One region of the Peribacillus sp. P4_D6 genome, then DNA from elsewhere that is predicted to be linked to it. Evidence: riboswitches for the same ligand, from Rfam matches in the RefSeq annotation. Region 1 holds a riboswitch; each other region holds the start of a gene.
What was found. Region 1 has a riboswitch for lysine ahead of AC1DVB_RS21545 (aspartate kinase). Riboswitches for the same ligand answer to the same signal wherever they lie in the genome.
Positions count from the first base shown of each region.

Region 2: it holds a riboswitch for lysine, as region 1 does, so the genes downstream of both, AC1DVB_RS00115 (amino acid permease) here and AC1DVB_RS21545 (aspartate kinase) in region 1, are expected to answer to the same signal.
Region 3: it holds a riboswitch for lysine, as region 1 does, so the genes downstream of both, dapA (4-hydroxy-tetrahydrodipicolinate synthase) here and AC1DVB_RS21545 (aspartate kinase) in region 1, are expected to answer to the same signal.

Region 1 covers NZ_JBFUIQ010000112.1:1,181-7,867, forward strand. The annotation lists gene uvrC (excinuclease ABC subunit UvrC) at 1-1,495, shown strand, start outside; lysine riboswitch at 1,557-1,733, shown strand; gene AC1DVB_RS21545 (aspartate kinase) at 1,823-3,055, shown strand; gene AC1DVB_RS21550 (YslB family protein) at 3,119-3,589, opposite strand; gene AC1DVB_RS21555 (succinate dehydrogenase cytochrome b558 subunit) at 3,973-4,581, shown strand; gene sdhA (succinate dehydrogenase flavoprotein subunit) at 4,652-6,403, shown strand; gene sdhB (succinate dehydrogenase iron-sulfur subunit) at 6,421-6,687, shown strand, end outside.
Region 2 covers NZ_JBFUIQ010000001.1:16,647-23,333, reverse strand. The annotation lists gene AC1DVB_RS00120 (glycoside hydrolase family 13 protein) at 1-575, shown strand, start outside; gene AC1DVB_RS00115 (amino acid permease) at 625-2,076, opposite strand; lysine riboswitch at 2,173-2,358, opposite strand; gene AC1DVB_RS00110 (LacI family DNA-binding transcriptional regulator) at 2,615-3,577, opposite strand; gene AC1DVB_RS00105 (metal ABC transporter solute-binding protein, Zn/Mn family) at 4,208-5,131, shown strand; gene AC1DVB_RS00100 (metal ABC transporter ATP-binding protein) at 5,144-5,899, shown strand; gene AC1DVB_RS00095 (metal ABC transporter permease) at 5,910-6,687, shown strand, end outside.
Region 3 covers NZ_JBFUIQ010000009.1:39,709-46,395, reverse strand. The annotation lists gene AC1DVB_RS05415 (hypothetical protein) at 95-949, shown strand; gene AC1DVB_RS05410 (VanW family protein) at 993-1,904, shown strand; gene AC1DVB_RS05405 (carbon-nitrogen hydrolase family protein) at 2,128-2,886, shown strand; gene AC1DVB_RS05400 (D-2-hydroxyacid dehydrogenase) at 3,196-4,158, opposite strand; gene dapA (4-hydroxy-tetrahydrodipicolinate synthase) at 4,287-5,183, opposite strand; lysine riboswitch at 5,317-5,495, opposite strand; gene AC1DVB_RS05390 (spore germination protein) at 5,875-6,687, shown strand, end outside.

The DNA of each region.
Region 1 (6,687 bases):
AAAGGATGATAAGACGTATCCTTTCATCAAGCTGACTGCGGAACGCCACCCGCGTCTAATCATTACGCGAAAAGTCAAAAAAGACAAAGGGAAATATTTCGGTCCTTATCCGAATGCATTTGCAGCTAACGAAACGAAAAAATTGCTCGACCGCATCTATCCCCTAAGAAAATGCAATACGTTACCGGATCGCGTTTGTCTCTACTATCACCTTGGTCAGTGCCTGGCCCCATGTGTATATGATGTAGAGGAACAGGAATATAAAAAAATGGTCGATGATATCAACCGGTTCTTGAACGGCGGGCATACTGAAATAAAAAAAGAACTGACTGAAAAAATGCTGGAGGCATCGGAAGAACTCGATTTCGAGAGGGCCAAGGAGTTCCGTGACAAGATTGCCCATATCGATATTACGATGGAGAAGCAGAAAATGATGACGACCGATTTCATCGACAGGGATGTATTTGGCTTTGCCTATGATAAAGGCTGGATGTGCGTTCAGGTATTTTTTGTCCGGCAGGGTAAATTGATAGAAAGGGATGTTTCGCTTTTTCCGGTCTACGATGAACCCGAACAGGAACTTCTTACATTCCTCGGTCAGTTTTACGAGATTACGAACCACTTTAAACCAAAGGAAATCTTGCTGCCTGAATCTGTGGATGCCGAAATGGCCGAAGGGCTGCTTGGTGTCAAAACGATTCACCCGAAACGGGGAGCGAAAAAAGACATGCTTAAATTGGCGAATAAAAATGCCTCCATCGCCCTTCAGGAAAAATTCTCTTTGATTGAGAGGGATGAAGAAAGAACGATCAATGCGGTGGAAAACCTCGGGAAACAACTGGGTATCTACACCCCGCATCGAATTGAAGCTTTCGATAACTCCAATATTCAGGGAAGTGACCCCGTTTCCGCTTTAGTCGTATTCATTGATGGGAAGCCGGAAAAAAGAGAGTACCGAAAATATAAGATCAAGACGGTCCAGGGACCTGATGATTATGAATCGATGCGTGAAGTGGTCAGAAGAAGGTATTCACGAGTATTGAAAGAAGGGCTGCCGCTTCCGGACTTGATCATCATTGATGGAGGAAAGGGACATGTCGAAGCGGTACGGGATATTCTGGAAAATGAATTAGGCTTGGATATTCCACTTTCAGGCCTCATTAAGGATGAAAAGCATAGGACCTCGCAATTGATGATCGGAAATCCGCTTGAACTTGTACCTCTTGATTCAAGGAGCCAGGAATTTTACCTATTGCAAAGAATTCAGGATGAAGTGCATCGGTTCGCGATTACGTTTCATCGCCAGCTGCGCGGGAAAAATGCGGTTCACTCCCAGCTTGATGATATTCCAGGAGTCGGGGAAAAGCGAAGGAAGCAATTATTAAGGCATTTTGGATCATTGAAGAAAATCAAAGAGGCGACGGCCGAGGAAATCATGGAAGCTGGCATGCCAAAAGGGGTAGCCGAGGGAATCGTTAGAAAATTACAAGAATAATCTTGCTACCGATAAATCTCTATGCTATGATTAAAAGGAATTTTTAACTAGACAACTTAAAAGTGCTGATAGAGGTGCGGAATTCAAGAGTAAAAACCTGGAGAAGTATGAGCTTCCATGAAAGGTTTTGAAAGGGGACGCCGCCGAAGGAAGACAAGACTCATACCTTGTCCTCCTGGTCCGACATTTAAGAAATGGCGGATTGTCAGGGTTTATACCCTGGAGAGCTATCTCACTGTGATTACAGTATTAAGATATGTGACCACAGCAATGAGATATTTCTCATTGCTTTTTTTATTGCCTAAAAAGTAGAGAGGGTGCATGAGGATGGCATTAATCGTTCAAAAATTCGGCGGAACATCCGTCGGTAGCGTAGAAAAAATCAAAAATGTTGCCAATCGGGTAATTGAGGAAGCGAAGAAAGGAAATGAGGTTGTCGTCGTTGTTTCAGCTATGGGGAAAACAACGGACCAATTGGTTTCCATGGCGCGTGATATTTCCGGATCCCCAAGCAAGAGGGAAATGGATATGCTATTGACGACTGGGGAACAGGTAACGATTTCCCTGTTAACGATGGCATTGATTGAAGAAGGACATGAAGCTATTTCGTATACCGGCTGGCAGGCTGGCATGCAAACGGAATCCGTTCATGGGAATGCCCGGATTTTAAACATCGATGCCACGAGGATCCAAGCCCAGCTTCAGGAAAAGAAAATAGTGGTCGTAGCCGGTTTCCAGGGTAACGATGCAAATGGGGAAATCACTACCTTAGGGCGAGGCGGTTCCGATACGACGGCAGTTGCCATCGCAGCAGCGCTTAATGCGGATAGATGCGATATTTATACAGATGTAACGGGTGTTTTCACAACGGACCCACGCTACATAAAAGGCGCGCGAAAACTCCAATCCATTTCTTACGATGAAATGCTGGAACTTGCCAACCTGGGGGCGGGCGTCCTTCACCCAAGGGCTGTCGAATATGCAAAAAATTATCAAATTCCGCTTGAAGTCCGTTCAAGCATGGAGAGAGAATCAGGTACGATCATAGAGGAGGAAGCAACTATGGAAGAAAACTTAATTGTACGCGGCATTGCTTTTGAAGACAGTATTACGAGGGTCACAATATATGGTTTGCCCCAATCACTTGGTGCATTATCCACGATCTTCACGACGCTTGCGAAAAACCGGATCAATGTGGACATCATCATTCAAAGCATGACTGCCGAGGATACGACGAATCTATCTTTTTCCACAAAAAGTGAAGATACGGAAGCGGCCTTGATCGTGCTGGAAAATAATAAAGAACAATTGGGATTCGACCGGGTCGAAACGGAGAGCGGATTGGCCAAAGTGTCCATCGTCGGTTCTGGTATGGTATCCAATCCGGGAGTGGCTGCCGAAATGTTTGAAGTGATGGCCAATACAGGCATCCAGGTGAAAATGGTCAGCACATCGGAAATTAAAGTTTCGACCGTCGTCAATGAAAAGGAAATGGTGAAGGCGGTTGAATCCCTTCATGAAGCATTTAAACTTGGTCAGCATGCAAATGTGCTAGCTTAAGTGTCAGGAGTCCAATAAAAAACAGACTTCCGGTAAAAAGGGTAAGTCTGTTTTCAGGGCTCATTAGATTGGATCTCTGGGATCCCATTGGATGGTGAATATCACTTTTTTTGCGCGGCGTTTGATTTCTTCCGTTGATTCGCTGAGGAATTTTTTTTGCAGTGAAAACTGCTCGGCAAGGAAACCGGCTTCAAGCTGGAAGTGACAATCAGGGTGTAAATCCAAGCGGCGGCTGATTATTTCACCCGTGAGGGATAATTCCATCTGGTGTTTCGTATACTTCAAGATTTCCAGATTGCCCCATCCAGCGCTTTGGAAAAATTCAATCACTTCCTGATCGCCATTCAATGGGAATTTTCTTGCTAATTGTTTACCTGCCCAATAGAGGATTTGATTAGAGTCTTTTCCGAGAATATCGTTCAATAGAACTTCTCTGATTAATTCGTACCCGAAAGCTGGAACTTTGAATTCTTCAGTTTGAATTTCTTCCGTTTGAATCTCTTCTTCTATCGCAGCAGCAATATTTTTTTTCATAGTTTATCGCCTCTTTCTGTAAATCTATTATAAACGTATTTCTTTTGCAAATTATACTGTTTTTTATTTATTTAAATAGCAATTGGAAAAAAATGAGAAATTATACCGAGATATTAATAGTTAAATTAGAAATTTATTCAAAATATCATCTTGACAAACAAAAAATACCCAATATAATCCAATAAAATCTATTCTGAAAAAGAGATTTCTTGTATCCGTTTTCTTGACGCACATAGAAGTCAGGAGTAAAATGGACATGTCACATAATTGTAAAGGAAGTATAGAGGAGTTTTTTGACTCTATACTGTATTTTCACGCGGAGATAAAAGGTAGCCACCAGTTTATCTTTGCATGATTTTTCACAAATTAAGGGGGGGCACTTAGTGGCAAAAAATCGTGAGTTTGGGAATCGCAGGCTTCATTCACTTCTAGGAGTAATTCCAATTGGTCTATTCCTAATTTTTCATTTATCTGTAAACTTTATGGCAACAAAAGGAGAAGAGACTTTTAATGGGGCAGTTCATTTAATTGAGTTTACGCCCGTGAAGATTTTGGTAGAATGGGTCGTCATCTATCTACCGCTCATTTTCCATGCTGTGTACGGAATCTATATTGCCTTTACAGCAAAAAACAATTTAGGCAGATTTAGTTTCTTCCGTAACTGGATGTTCATGCTACAACGCCTAACTGGAATCATAACGTTGATTTTCCTTGTTTGGCATATATGGGCAACTAGAATCCAAGCAGCTATGGGTGCTGAAGTTAACTTTGACATGATGGCAGAGATTTTCTCTAATCCATTCATGATTGTGTTCTATATTGTTGGTATTATCTCGGCAATCTTCCACTTTGCTAATGGATTATGGTCATTTGCTGTGAGCTGGGGTCTTACAGTTTCACCAAGATCGCAAAGAATCATGACTTACTTTACATTGATCGTTTTCGTTCTTCTTTCTTATATCGGAATCAGCGCAATTTTCGCATTCGTATAAGAAGATAGAGTTCATTTATAAGAATTAGGAAAAACATAGCTTGGCTAATGGAAATAAGGGAGTGACAGAATTGGGTAAAGGTAAAATAGTTATCGTTGGTGGAGGTCTAGCTGGATTAATGGCTACGATCAAAGCAGCAGAGCTGGGACAACAGGTTGATTTATTTTCTTTAGTGCCTGTTAAACGCTCTCACTCAGTTTGTGCCCAAGGCGGAATCAACGGGGCAGTAAATACAAAAGGTGAAGGGGATTCTCCATATATCCACTTCGACGATACAGTTTATGGCGGAGATTTCTTGGCTAACCAACCGCCGGTTAAAGCGATGTGCGAAGCAGCACCATCCATCATTCATATGTTTGACCGTATGGGTGTTATGTTCAACCGTACTCCGGAAGGTCTTCTTGATTTCCGTCGTTTCGGTGGTACTCAACATAGCCGTACAGCATTCGCTGGTGCAACAACTGGTCAGCAATTACTTTACGCATTGGACGAGCAGGTTCGCCGTTATGAAGTTGAAGGCCTTGTAACGAAATATGAAGGCTGGGAATTCCTTGGAGCTGTTATCGATGATGAGCAAACAGCACGCGGTATCGTAGCACAAAACCTGACTTCAATGGAAATCAAATCATTCCCTGGAGACGCAGTCATCATGGCGAGCGGCGGCCCTGGAATCATTTTCGGTAAATCAACGAACTCAATGATCAATACAGGTTCAGCAGCTTCCATCGTTTATCAGCAAGGTGTTAATTATGCTAATGGTGAGTTCATTCAAATTCACCCGACAGCAATCCCTGGCGATGACAAACTTCGTCTAATGAGTGAATCCGCTCGTGGTGAAGGTGGACGTATCTGGACATATAAAGACGGGAAACCTTGGTATTTCCTTGAAGAAAAATACCCTGCTTATGGTAATCTGGTACCTCGTGATATCGCGACTCGTGAAATCTTCGACGTATGTATGAACATGAAGCTTGGCATTAATGGTGAAAACATGGTTTACCTGGATCTATCACATAAAGATCCTAAATTACTTGATATTAAACTTGGCGGAATCATTGAAATCTACGAGAAATTCATGGGTGAAGATCCTCGTAAAGTTCCAATGAAAATTTTCCCTGCCGTTCACTATTCTATGGGCGGACTTTGGGTTGATTATGACCAAATGACTAACATCAAAGGTTTATTCGCTGCAGGTGAGTGTGATTATTCACAACATGGCGGTAACCGTCTTGGTGCCAACTCACTTCTTTCTGCAATCTATGGTGGTTCAGTCGCTGGACCGAATGCCGTTAAATATATTGAAGGCCTTGCTAAAACTTCAGAATCCATTCCTTCTTCATTGTATGAAGGGTACGAAAAACAAGAACAAGAGAAATGGAATGAAGTCATGTCTCTTGATGGTAACGAAAATGCGTACATCCTTCACAAAGAACTTGGTGAGTGGATGACACAGCATGTTACTGTAGTTCGTTACAATGACAAGCTGAAAGAAACGGATAACAAGATTCTTGAGCTGATGGAACGTTACAAGAAAATTAACATCAATGACACGGCAAAATGGAGTAACCAAGGAGCTGCATTCACTAGACAGCTGCAAAACATGATGCAATTGGCCCGTGTAATCACGATTGGTGCGTTAAACCGTGATGAAAGCCGCGGAGCGCATTACAAACCTGATTTCCCAGAACGTAATGATGAGGAATTCATGAAAACTACTATGGCAACATTCAAAGGCTTGGATCAAGCACCTGAATTCCATTATGAAGATATTGATGTATCACTGATCGCACCGCGTAAACGTGACTACACTACGAAACACTAAAGAGGGGGAGCAAAAAAATGGTTGAAACTAAATCTGAGACTAAAACAGTCCGTTTTATAATCACTCGTCAAGATACACCGGATTCAGCTCCTTATGATGAGGAATTCGAATTAGCGTACCGTCCGAATATGAACGTAATTTCCGCTCTAATGGAAATTCGTCGTAATCCAGTAACGGTACAAGGCAAGCACACTACAGCAATCGCATGGGACATGAACTGTCTTGAAGAGGTATGTGGTGCTTGTTCAATGGTTATCAATGGTAAACCAAGACAATCATGTACA
Region 2 (6,687 bases), on a different contig from region 1:
AAGAGCTGGGCATGACCAATGTTGCATTTGAAAGCATCGATGAATACAGGGATATCGAAACATTGAATTCATATGACGAACTCGTCCATTCACATGGCTGGTCAAAAGAGCGGATGATGTCCGCCATCCACGCCCGCAGCCGGGATAATGCGAGGACACCGATTCAGTGGAATGACTCCCGGAACGCAGGATTCACGAACGGGACCCCTTGGATTAAGGTTAATCCCAATTTTCCCGAGATTAATGCAGAAAAGGCTTATAATGATCCGAATTCCATTTTTCATTTTTATAAAAAGCTTATCCAACTGCGCAAGGAACATGATATCGTCGTTTATGGCCGTTTTGAACTGCTGTTGCCGGATGATGAACGAATATTTGCCTACACGAGATCGTTTGAGGAAGAGAAGTTATTGGTGCTATGCAACTTTAAAGAAGAGCAGGCCTCTTATACTTTGCCTGAAGAGCTGCATGCATATTCTGCCACAAAGCTGATCGGCAATTATGGTCAGGAGGAAGAAGGAATCTCCAGCAAACCCCTGCAACCATATGAATGCCGTGTTTATCATTTGAAATGAAAAAAGGACCTGTCCTTCTCCGGTTAGGGAAGAACAGGTCCTTTGCGTATTATTTTGATTTAAGGTCACATTCCTCTAGCGGAATGATTTTCGTTTTATGCTTAATTTTATAGCCGAACCATAGGACGAAAAATAGAATCAAGCCAATGTAGGAAACGAACATTGAATTCCAGTCGATCCCATCGCTGCTGAAAGCCTGATAGCCTTGTCCGATGATAATGATAATACAAAGGACAAGCGCGAATATAGGCCCGAATGGGAAGCCTTTTGCCCGGAATGGTAAGGCATTCATATCAAGTCCTTGAGCTGCGTAAGCTTTGCGGAACCGATAATGGGCAATCGCAATCCCTACCCAAGTGACGAATCCTGCCATGCCTGAAGCGTTCAATAACCAGATATAAACGACGCCATCCCCGAAAAATGAAGCTAAGAATGCAACGCAGCCAACTAAGGAAGTCACGATAAGTGCATTCACGGGCACTCCTCTTTTATCTAACTTGCCTAGGAATTTCGGTGCTTTCCCATCACGTGCCAAGTCCCATAACATACGGGTTGAAGCATACATGCCAGAGTTACCGGCAGAGAGTACGGATGATAAAATGATCGCGTTCATGATGGATGCAGCAAATGCAAGGCCGGCCCGTTCAAATACAAGCGTGAATGGACTTACGGCAACATCTTCACTCAGTAAACGTGAATCGGTGAACGGGATGATCATGCCAATTACAAAAATGGCTAAGATATAGAATAAGATGATACGCCAGAAAACGGATCTGATCGCTTTTGGGATATTTTTTTCTGGATCCTCACTTTCACCAGCAGTCACTCCAAGCAATTCCGTACCTTGGAATGAAAAGCCGGCAGCCATGAATACACCTAGAATCGTGAAGAACCCTCCGTTAAAGGGACCTTCGCCCATTGTGAAATTGGAAAAACCAATTGGGTCTTTCCCACCCATGATTCCAAGAATGATCAGAACACCCGTAATCAAGAAAATGACGACTGTCACGACCTTGATCATGGCAAACCAGAATTCTGTTTCACCGAAACCTTTAACGGACATGTAATTGATAAGAAACATAATGATTAACGCAATGGCACTCCAGATGATTGAAGGGCTATCCGGGAACCAGAACTTCATAATTAAGACAACGGCTGCCAATTCAGCGGCAATGGTGATTGCCCAGTTATACCAGTAGTTCCAACCAATCGCAAAACCGAAGGACGGATCGACGAATTTGGATGCATAGACACGGAACGAACCGGCCACTGGCATGAACGCCGCCATTTCTGCAAGACTTGTCATTAAGTAATAAACCATGATGCCGATGACCGCGTATGCCACCAAGGCACCGCCGGGACCGGCTGAATGAATGGCACCGCCACTTGCTAAAAATAAACCTGTTCCAATTGTTCCACCTAATGAAATCATCATTAAATGACGCGCTTTCAGGCTCCTTTTCAATTCAGTAGGGCTTGAAGGTGATTGTGAATTTGACAATTGATGTTACACTCCTTTTTATTGGAAGGGAACGAAAAATAAAAAAACAGCAGTCGAAAAAGATCGACGGCTGTTTATAATAAACCCGTTTATCCTTCCGAAGATAGCTCCCCACGCTTTTTTGAAAAAACGTGACAGTGGTGTTCCTATTCGGTAACACCGCCAGCAAGAATATACATGGAATATACCCTAACTTCGGCAACTTATCCTTTCAAACGGAGTCTTTAATTTTCCAGAATCTCGTCCGTTTTACTTTTATAAGCTGCAGCCTCTAACTCATCGGTAAATGAGGAAGTATTCAATTTTCTAAAATCGTTGGCGTCAGTTTGTAGGTGACGTCTGACGATTTTACTCATGAAATTCATGCAATCGCTAATAGATTGCTAGTAATTGAGTAAACTTTACTATATCAAAATTATAAAATAACTTCTGGGATATCGCAATGATTATTTCATGTGGTTATTTTTTCCTAGTTAATGAATGATGGCAGTAAGAAGAATCAAGTGACGATGCACTAAAATATAGCACATCCTGATAACTAAACGGTTTTCCTTTTTATTAGGGCATAGTCCAGTTTTACATGTTTGACCTCTTCAGGATTCTCAAAGAGATCCACTGCCATTTTCCCGATCCATTCCAGCGGTAAGGAAATGGTCGTGATGTCGAGCATTTCGCCAAGGCTATCATTATTGAAGCCGAGAATGGCCACATCTTCCGGTACCCTTATACCCAATTTCTTAGCGGTAAGAATGAAGCCCGCCGCCGTGTCATCATTCGTGATGATGATGGCTTCAGGTTTATCCATCATCGAATTCCATTCCTGAAACAATTGTTCACCGTCCTTAATGTGATAACTGCCTTCAAACAGCCATTCTTTATTGTTTATCAGTTGATGTTTACTCATGATATCGTTAAAGGCCTTTGTACGATGGGAACTGTTTCTGCTCTTTTTACGGCCGAGGCTGTATCCGATTTTCTTATATCCTTTAGCAATCACGTACTCAAGGGCACAGGAGAAAGCTGCATAATGATCAATGCTGATGGATGAGAATTCAGCCTGGGCGGTATCTTCACATAAAATAATCGGTCCGTATTTTTGATAATCCAAGAGGATTTTCATTTCCGAAATCCTTGAACAAACGATAATGCCATCGAGCTGCTTCATTTGCAGCATATTAAAAGCCTGGATCTCTTTCTCCCTGTCATAATTTGTTTGAAAGATGACGATATGACAGCCAATTGCATTTGCCTGTTTTATGATTCCGTTAACGATTGCCCCGTAATATGGGTGATTGTTGAAGGGGATGATGACGCCGATAAGATTGGTTTTCCCTTTTGAAAGATGGATGGCGTTGATGTTTCTCGTATAATTCAAACGATTGATCGCTTCTAGGACGCTCTTTCTTTTATCGGGGCTTACATATGGATGATCATTCAATACACGAGACACTGTTGAGACAGATACACCAGCACATTGAGCTATTTCTTTAATATTTGTCATGGTATCACCGTTTTTCTTTTTTTATATTGTACAGTATGAAACCCATTTCAGGGCAAGGGAACAGTGGGGACTGCTGTTGATTTCTGCAAATAGGGTCTTGTTATGGTATTGGTTTCATCCTTTAAGATTGGTCTAAGTCTTAGAGGAGGAGGAAAACATGATGTTTCAAACTTTAATCACCCTGTTTTTGCTTTGCGGAATCGAATTGGGATTTGCGTACTTGGCCATTTCCTTGAAACAGGAGAAATGAGTGGCAATGCCCGTCAAGAAGTTCGCGGTTTTACGCGTGGAAACCGCGTTTATTCGTAAATTTCACGTCGTTCAGAAATAGCTCCCCCTAGTTATGTTCACCAGTAAAACTCCACAATATAAATATAATTTCATCATTCGGAATGACTGACTGTCAGGAAGCTGCCTAGTGGGGCCTCCTGACAGTTTTTGCTGTGTGTAAAAGTCATTCGCCTTTTTGAAATGTTTAAAAATAGTTGCACTTTTTTTGTATATTTGTGTATAGTATAAAATAAGTTGTGTAGAGGAAACTTTTTAGCGTTTGCGACAATGAAAAAAATTTACACTTAATTTTGCGCACGGCAAACTATTTTGGAAAGATGAAAAAGGGAGGGAATATGGATGGGTTTTCTTAAATCTATTGGAGGCGTGATTGCTGCATTGCTGGTTTTAACGGGGTGCGGGAATGATACGGCCGAAAGCGATAATGGCAATGGCAAGCTGGATGTCGTTACAACAACGGGAATGATTGGGGATTTGGTTGAGAGTATCGGCGGTAAACATGTCGAGGTCACAAGTTTAATGGGACCGGGAGTCGACCCCCATCTATATAAAGCGACGCAGGGTGATGTGAAGACATTGGATTCGGCTGATATGATTTTTTATAACGGATTGCATCTTGAAGGGAAAATGACGGATATATTTGAAATGATGAGCAAGGATAAACCGACGATTGCCGTAACGGAAGACTTCAAGGAGAACCAACTTCGCAAAGTGGGTGCAAAGGAGCATGATCCCCATGTATGGTTTGATGTAAAGCTTTGGATCGTTGCTGCGGAGGCAGTTAAGAAAGAATTGATTGCCAAGGACCCGGACCATGAAGCGGAGTATCGTGAAAATTATGAGGAGTACGTTCTGCAATTGGAGGAACTTGATAAATATGTCCATGAGGAAATCAATAAAGTGCCAGAAGACCAACGGGTGCTCGTTACGGCACATGATGCTTTTGGGTACTACGGGCAGTCATATGGCCTGGACGTAAGAGGGCTCCAAGGGATCAATACATTATCGGAATATGGATCGAAAGATGTGACGGATATGCGGAACTATCTTGTGGAGAACAAAATAAAAGCGATTTTCATAGAGTCAAGCGTACCGAGGAAGGCTATCGAGGCTGTCATTCAAGGAGCAGGTAAGCAGGGCCACAAAGTGGAAATCGGCGGTGAATTGTTCTCGGATGCCATGGGTGAAAGAGGGACGGAAGAAGGAACGTATATCGGAATGGTCCGTCATAACACGGACACCATCGTCCGTGCTTTGAAATAGGGGGGAGAAACTATGAATCAAGCAGCTTTGAAGGTCGAGAATTTAACGATTGCTTATCATAAGAAGCCGGTTGTCGAAGATGTCTCATTTGAGGTGCCGGAGGGGAATTTAATCGGAATCATAGGCCCCAATGGAGCAGGGAAGTCCACTTTGATAAAGGGGATACTCGAATTGATCCCGAAAATATCGGGGCACATCACGATCAAGGGCTCTACTTACAAATCGATGAGGAAGAGCATCGGCTATGTACCACAGCGGGAGTCAGTGGATTGGGATTTTCCGACCAACGCACTTGATGTCGTGATGATGGGCAGATATGGTCATCTCGGATGGCTGAGGCGACCAGGGAAGTCCGAAAGGCAGAAGGGGATGGAGTGCCTGGAGAAGGTGGGGATGGCAGAATACGCAAACCGCCAGATCAGCCAGCTATCAGGCGGACAGCAGCAACGGATATTCCTGGCCCGGGCACTGGCACAGGAAGCGGATATTTATTTTATGGATGAACCGTTCGTAGGGGTGGATGCCGCAACAGAGAAAGCGATCATACAATTGCTGATGGAATTGAAGGAAAAAGGCAAAACCGTTCTGGTTGTGCACCATGACCTATCCACCGTGAAGGAATATTTCGACTGGACGATGTTATTGAATAAGAAGGTGATGAAAATAGGTCCGACAGAAGAAGTGTTCATTCCCGAATACCTACAGGCAACATATGGAGGCCGCCTAGCGATACTATCAGACACAAAGTCCGGCCTTTTATTAAAATGAGGTGTACACGATGAATATAATGGACATTATCAATGATCCAAATACAAGGTGGATATTGCTTGGCACGATGCTCCTCGGATTAAGCAGCGGGGTCATCGGCAGCTTTGCCTACCTCAGAAAGCAGTCTTTGCTTGGTGACACGCTCGCACATGCAGCATTACCCGGTATCTGTGTCGCCTTCATGTTAACTGGAGTGAAATCCACTTCTTACTTTTTGATAGGTGCCGCCCTGGCTGGCTTAGTCGCTGTCTTCTTGATCAGTGTGCTTACGAGATACAGTAAGATCAAGCAGGATGCGGCCTTGGGAATCGTCTTATCTTCTTTCTTTGGTTTCGGAATTGTGATGCTTACGCAAATCCAGCAGAGCGAGTATGGAAACCAGAGTGGATTGGACACCTTTTTATTCGGACAGACGGCGTCAATGGTCATGTCCGATGTATATATGATGATGACGGTTTCCTTCATTCTCATTTTCACTTGTACCGTATTTTTTAAAGAATTCAAATTACTGTCCTTTGATTCCGGGTTTGCTAAGGGGCTGGGATTGCCGGTGGTTTTTCTGGATTATTTCATCATGATGCTGATCGTGGCGGCTGTAGTGATCGGTATCCAGGCTGTAGGCGTCGTATTGATGGCATCTTTACTGATAACACCTGCGGTATCCGCAAGATATTGGACGGAGCGCCTGCATATCATGGTCATCCTGTCTGGTATATTCGGAATGTTGAGCGGTGTGTCTGGAACGTTGATCAGTACAGCTGTCAATGATTTGCCGACAGGACCGTTAA
Region 3 (6,687 bases), on a different contig from region 1:
GCCTTTTTAGCTTAATTTGAAGAATTTCCAAATTTTCAAAGGTATTCAATTTATTATGTCCTGAAATAATAAGAAAAAATGCAGGAGTGGCCAAATGAAAAACAATATATTATATCAAGTAATTATCGCTATTTTTATATTTGTCTTAATGGTCGATCAGTCGGTCTATGCCATGGAATGGGAAGATGAAGAAGGACCTATAAGTTTTAAAATTGAGATGTTACCTTGGGAGATTGTAAATAACATTATTCCTGATAAAACAAATTTCACCATAATCGATATTGAAACTGGTTTATCATTTAAGGTACAACGAAGGGCAGGCAGCCATCATGCCGATGTACAGCCATTAACCAAAGAAGATACTCAAATCATGAAGAAAATTTATAATAATAAATGGAGTTGGAATAGAAGAGCCATTATTGTATTAATCAATAATCAAATGATAGCTGCATCCATGCACGGAATGCCACATGGTGCTGGTGCTCTTCCAAATGGTTTTTCAGGTCATTTTTGTGTTCATTTCTCTGGAAGTATTACGCATCGTTTGAAAAACGAAGATCTTTCTCATAAATTAATGATATTGAAAGCCGCTGGTAAGCTTGATGATTATATACAAACCGTAAATCCTTATGAACTTATTCGTATTTTCACCATTGCCATTAATCAAGGAAATCAGGAATTATTAGCAATGACCTTATCTAATCCGAGTCAAGCCAACGATGTCACTAAACTTGTTAAAGATATTACATACTTTGGAGTGGTTGACCCTTTAAGACAACCGCCTGAACAGCTAAATGGTCTATTTCTCGTGGATGTACCCGTTCAAGTAGCTATTTATAAGAAGAAAGAAGGCAAAGAAATAAAGGTTATGCATTTTATGATCCGCAAGGAGAGTTTGCCTGATCGTTGGTTTATTGATCAAGATGCAATTTATGAAGACTTGAGGTGAAAATTGTGAATGTTCAAGGAAACCAACATAGGAGGTGCATTCAATGAGATTAACATGGATTGCCGGACTTTTGCTATTCGTTCAATCAGTGAATATTTCAGAAAGCTTATTGGTAACCCACCAAGGACAAACGATTGCCAGTGTCAACCATGCTGATATTACGATGCCCTACCTGGATGTTCCTATGTTGGATGTGGATAAATACAATCAATTTGTCGAAAAAATAGACCGGCAAGTTTACCAAAAACCTGTAAATGCCACAATGGACAAGCAAGGTAATATTCTACCTGGGCGGGTAGGTTACAAGCTATACCATCAAGCCTTTAAAGAACAATTTCATTCCTTTTTGTACAGTAGTAGATCATACAAACTAGAAGTACCTTTGCTTGCTATTCATCCAAAGGTTGACAGCGAAATGCTTGCGGAAATTCGTGAAAAAAAGATAGGTGAATATAGAACCTATTTTAATGTGAACAATAAAAATCGTTCAAATAATATCTCACTTGCTGCTGAAGCCATTAATAATTATGTCGTGTTTCCAGGAGAGGTCTTTTCTTTTAACCAAGTTGTTGGCAAGAGGTCAGTAGAAAAAGGATATTTGCTCGCTCGGGTTATCGTTAAAGGAGAGTTTTCTGAAGGGATTGGCGGAGGGATTTGCCAGGTTTCATCCACATTGTTTAATGCTATCGACAATGCAGGGTTGCAAACGGTTCAACGCTATTCCCATACAAGGAGCGTTCCGTATGTTCCATCTGGCCGCGATGCTACAGTAAGCTGGTATGGGCCTGATTTTAGTTTTAAAAACAAGTACAATCAACCGATCCTGATCCGGGCTACAATCCAAGGAGGAATGGTGAGTATCAAGGTTTACTCTTCAGATATGATCAATTATAAAATACGAAAGATTCCCGATGCTTCAAAGCAGATATCCAAAGAACAAATTATTCGTTCGTAAAAGTACCGTATACGAATGGGGGCACCTTAGGCAAATTTGGTTTATATATAGAAGAAACTCGTAAAAAAACAGCCTTTGCTCATTAGAGCAAGGGCTTGTTTAGAGATGGGGAGGAAACAGCTTTTTCTTTATCGGGACAGATTACTTGAACAAGCCAATTCATGTCCATGCTACAATCATTACAAGCATGACCATAATATAAGTTGATGTTTAGGAGACCACTATGGGGAAAATAAAAATAGCTTTACTGCACCTATTGCCCATCGCTGGTGATGTGGAGCATAACCAAAAACTGATTGAACAAGCCATTCATATTGCAGCAAATAAAAATGCCGAATGGATTATAACACCCGAACTATGTGTCAGCGGACTTCAATTCAATCATAAGGTTGGGACTGGATGGATTAACAAGCAACCTGATGCTTGGATGAATAATTTGGGCAGTAAACTAAAGAATTTGAAAAGCACTGTATTTTTGGGCTGCCCTGAAAAAGGCAGTGACGGAGAGTTGTATAATTCTGTGTTTGTCATAGATAAAAAAGGTCATTTAATAGGTAAACAGAGAAAAATCAGTGTTATTGATGATTGGTCAGCATCAGGGGAAGTATTGGAGCCAATAAAAACAGACAATGTTGAGGTTGGTATTATGATTTGTGCAGACGCATATAACAAAGATATTGCTTGCACCTTATCTGAAAAAGGAGCAGAAATATTACTTGCACCGTCTTCTTGGGGTCACGGATTACATGGTCCGGAGGGAGAATGGGAACAAAGGTCACTAGAAACAGGGCTGCCCGTAATAGTCTGTAATCGTACTGGCGAAGACGAAACGGTCCGTTTTTGGGATGCAGAAAGCATGATCATAAAAAATGGTGTACCCCTCCTGACTCATAAATCAAAACAATCAGCCATACTTACCTTTGAATGGGATTTACAAAGCATGGATTTACTATCGACTCATTTCGACATCGAGTACATATAATGAGAACATACACCAACTCTTGTTGATAAAGGGTGCGCCAGTTTCTTATGGAACGATACATGAGGAGATAACAAATGGATGGTGGTACATCGCCACACGGTAATTCCATCGAAAAAAGCCTATCTCTTGTGAGGGTTTTTGATTTGTAAGAGGGAGATAAAGCTAAACAAATGAAAATCCACTTTCAATAATCCTTGAAAAAAATCAAATTATTCACTTTTAGTTTGTAGGTCGCATTCCTCCGTTGAAGAATGCGGCCTTTTCAATAAATATTTAATTGCAAGCAAATAACAACAATTCTAAACGGGTTTAATACCCTCGGTTCCGATCTACCATTCCATTTAATGGTTGTTCACTTGAAAATCGCTTTAAATTTTCTATGAAAAAGCTGCTCACTTCGTTAATCGTACTTGGTCCTGACAGGTGGGAAGTGACAAACACATTGGGCATGGACCAGAAGGCATGTTCTTTTGGCAGCGGTTCTGTCTCAAATACATCGAGGACTGCTCCCTGTAGATGTCCTGCTCGCATGACAGAAAGTAAATCCCCTTCATCTATCAATGCTCCGCGGCCAACGTTGATAAGGTAAGCGTTGGACTTCATCGCTAAAAGAAGGTCCTGGTTAATGATATGATAAGTGGAATCCGTTAAAGGAAGGGTCAGGACCAAATAATCCAGATCTGTTACAAATTCACCCCATTGGTCTGGAGTAAAGTGGAGATCCACGAGTGTTGCTTGTTTTCCCCTAAAGCTTAACCCATGCACATTCATATCAAATGCCCGGGCTTTACGTACAAGTTCAGCGCCAATCGATCCAAGTCCAGCCACCCCGATTGTTTTCCCCTTTAGAGTTTCAGAAATGAAAGGATCCCATCTCCGCTCCAATTGCGATTGTCTCATCCGAGGACCGTCTTTCACTATGTCCAAGAGAAACGAAAATACATATTCAGAGATGTAAGCACCAAATTGGTCAATAATTCGAGTTATTGTAATGTTTTGAGGTATCGATTTGTCTGCAATCAAATCATTGACCCCGGCTCCCATTGATTGAAACCAGCGAACAGATGAGGCAACTGGTTTACTTAGTAATTGCGTCGGGAAATTCCATCCCAAAATAACTTCAGTGCCGGGTAAATATTTTTCTGCTTCCTCCAAAGTTTTCGCTGTCTTTACCGATATAAACCCACTATTTCGGATATGATCAGCATAAGCATCGACCTCTGATTGAATAGGACTAAATACAAGAATGCTTGGTTTGTGTGTACCCCCCATTGGCTCTCTCCTTATTGATTCTTTATATATAGTATAATTTCTTTCTCCTGAGTCGTACATGGATAAAAAAACAGTGCATTTCTTTCGAGTATGCACTGCTTTTTAAAAATTCTCCAGAATCATTAGTTTTATTTATTTAATAAAATGGCTTCTGCGTTACTAGGCTGTAGAACTATTTGCAGTGCTCTTTCTTCTTCATCGTTTAAAGGGATCAATGGTAAGCGGACACCTCCAACATGTACCCCCCGCATATTTAATGCAGATTTTACTGGTCCCGGGCTTGGTGCAGCAAATAATGCTTTCATGATTGGAAGAAGTGTACGATGTGCAGCGGCAGCGCCAAGGACATCACCATTTTTAAAGCTATTGATCATTTCTTGCATTTCATTACCAATTATGTGTGAAGAAACTGAAACAACGCCTGTTCCACCGATGGCTAAAACCGGTAATGTCAACCCATCATCGCCGCTGTACAAAGTAAAATCACTAGTTGTTTTGCTTATGATTTGTGCCATGGCATCCAAGTCACCACTTGCTTCTTTTACTGCCACGATATTGTTGATTTTTGAGAGGCTGACAATCGTCTCCACTGACATGTTTACAACACTTCGACCTGGAATATTATAAAGCATTACCGGTAATGAAGTGGAATGGGCAATAGCGCTAAAGTGCTGAAATAGTCCTTCTTGAGAAGGCTTGTTATAGTAGGGGGTGACGAGCATGATTCCGTCGACTCCTGCTGCCTCTGCTTGCTTTGTTAAGCTGATGGAAGCTCTCGTGTTATTTGAGCCGGTTCCAGCTATGACTGGAACTCTTCCATCAACAACATCTACAACAAATTTGAATAAATCTATTTTCTCTTCTTGAGTTAAGGTAGGGGACTCTCCAGTTGTACCAGCTATTACTAATCCATCAGAACCATTAGCAATCAAATGGTTTACTAAAGTTCTCGTAGCATTAAAATCAACCTCTTCATTATGATTGAACGGGGTAACCATTGCGGTTAAAACTTGGCCAAAATTCATAACTTCACACCCTTTTGTATAGTTTTTAAAAATATTCAGAGGTGGTTAGGGCCATTCAGGAGTAAACGCAAAAAAGCAACAACGAGGATTCGCTGCTGCAGTAGAAACAATATTTACCAAAAAATGTTTCCGCGCATAAGATAGCCCTCCATATAGTTTCCTATATGACAGTCCTGTATTTATTCAATAGCAGAACCAGCTTCAAGAACATGAGATTCTTTCCGCTTCGGCAAATTCCCCTTTCCACAATAGTCATAGGATCTCATTCTCCTCAAAATGTGTACTAATGGTCTTTGCTCCTCTATCCTCACTTCAAAAAAATTTGAAGTAAGAAAATATTTAATTGATTGTAATATAACAGGGAATCCCTTCTGTTGCAAGCCTAATTATGAAGTTTTTTAAGAATGCTGGAAATCTATGGAAATGGCTAGAGTATTGGGGTGGATTCATCTTTATTCGTTATAGGCTGAATAAATATTCAATGGACGAGGGAGCAGTAGACAATACAACTCCCTTTAACTCCCTTTAATGATTCTTTTTCATTTATCCGATTAAAACTCACTAATAAATTTATTGAAAATTACAGTTGGCCGCTAATTTTAATCAGTAATTTCAACTAAGTATTCGTGCGTATAAAATCCTACCATTCGTTAATAATATCCATATCTTACAATCAAAGGAGTGGAGTCTATTGAAAAGATATTCATTCTTTAAAAAGCAAGAAAATCACAAATCTACAGACTTCACTGATGTACTCGAACATCTGCAAAAGTCCAAGGACTTCACAAGCTTTACACTCAATTTTGAAAATGAAATATACTGTGTATCTTTTTTCGATACATTAATTGATAAAGATATAATGCATAGAGACCTCCTTCCTTTTTTACATACAAATTCTTCAACTCTGGAGGAGCTTGTACACAACTTGCCAATAGAGGGGCTTGTTTTTACAAAAAATCCTGCTGAACTACAAAGTCAGCTGTTAATGGGTTATATAGCCATAACATTAAATAATCAATCTGATCAGGCAGTTTTAGTTAAAGCAGCAAATAACACTTCGAGGCAAGTTACACTGCCAGAGGTAGAGTTCAGTGTTGTCGGTCCGAAAGAGGCACTGGTCGAATCACTTGATACGAATTTATATTTAATCCGAAAACGGCTTCCAATTGCAGAACTTGCTGTTGAAGAAATTATTGTTGGGAAGTTATCCAAAACAAGAGTAGCTGTGCTTCATATAGAAGGAATTGCAAATAGCGAGAATGTAGAAACCGTCATACAGCGCATATCTGATTTAAGGGTTAACCAAATAATTGATAGCTCCTATATTTCACAAATGATTGAAGATAATAAAAATTCTCCTTTTCCTCAATTTATCGATACGGAACGACCTGATCGATTGGCTGCGGTACTAGGAGAAGGCAAAGTAGTGATCTTGGTGGATGGAGCTCCACATGGCTTACTTGGGCCCTCCACATTCTTTGAATACTTTGCGGCATTCGAAGAT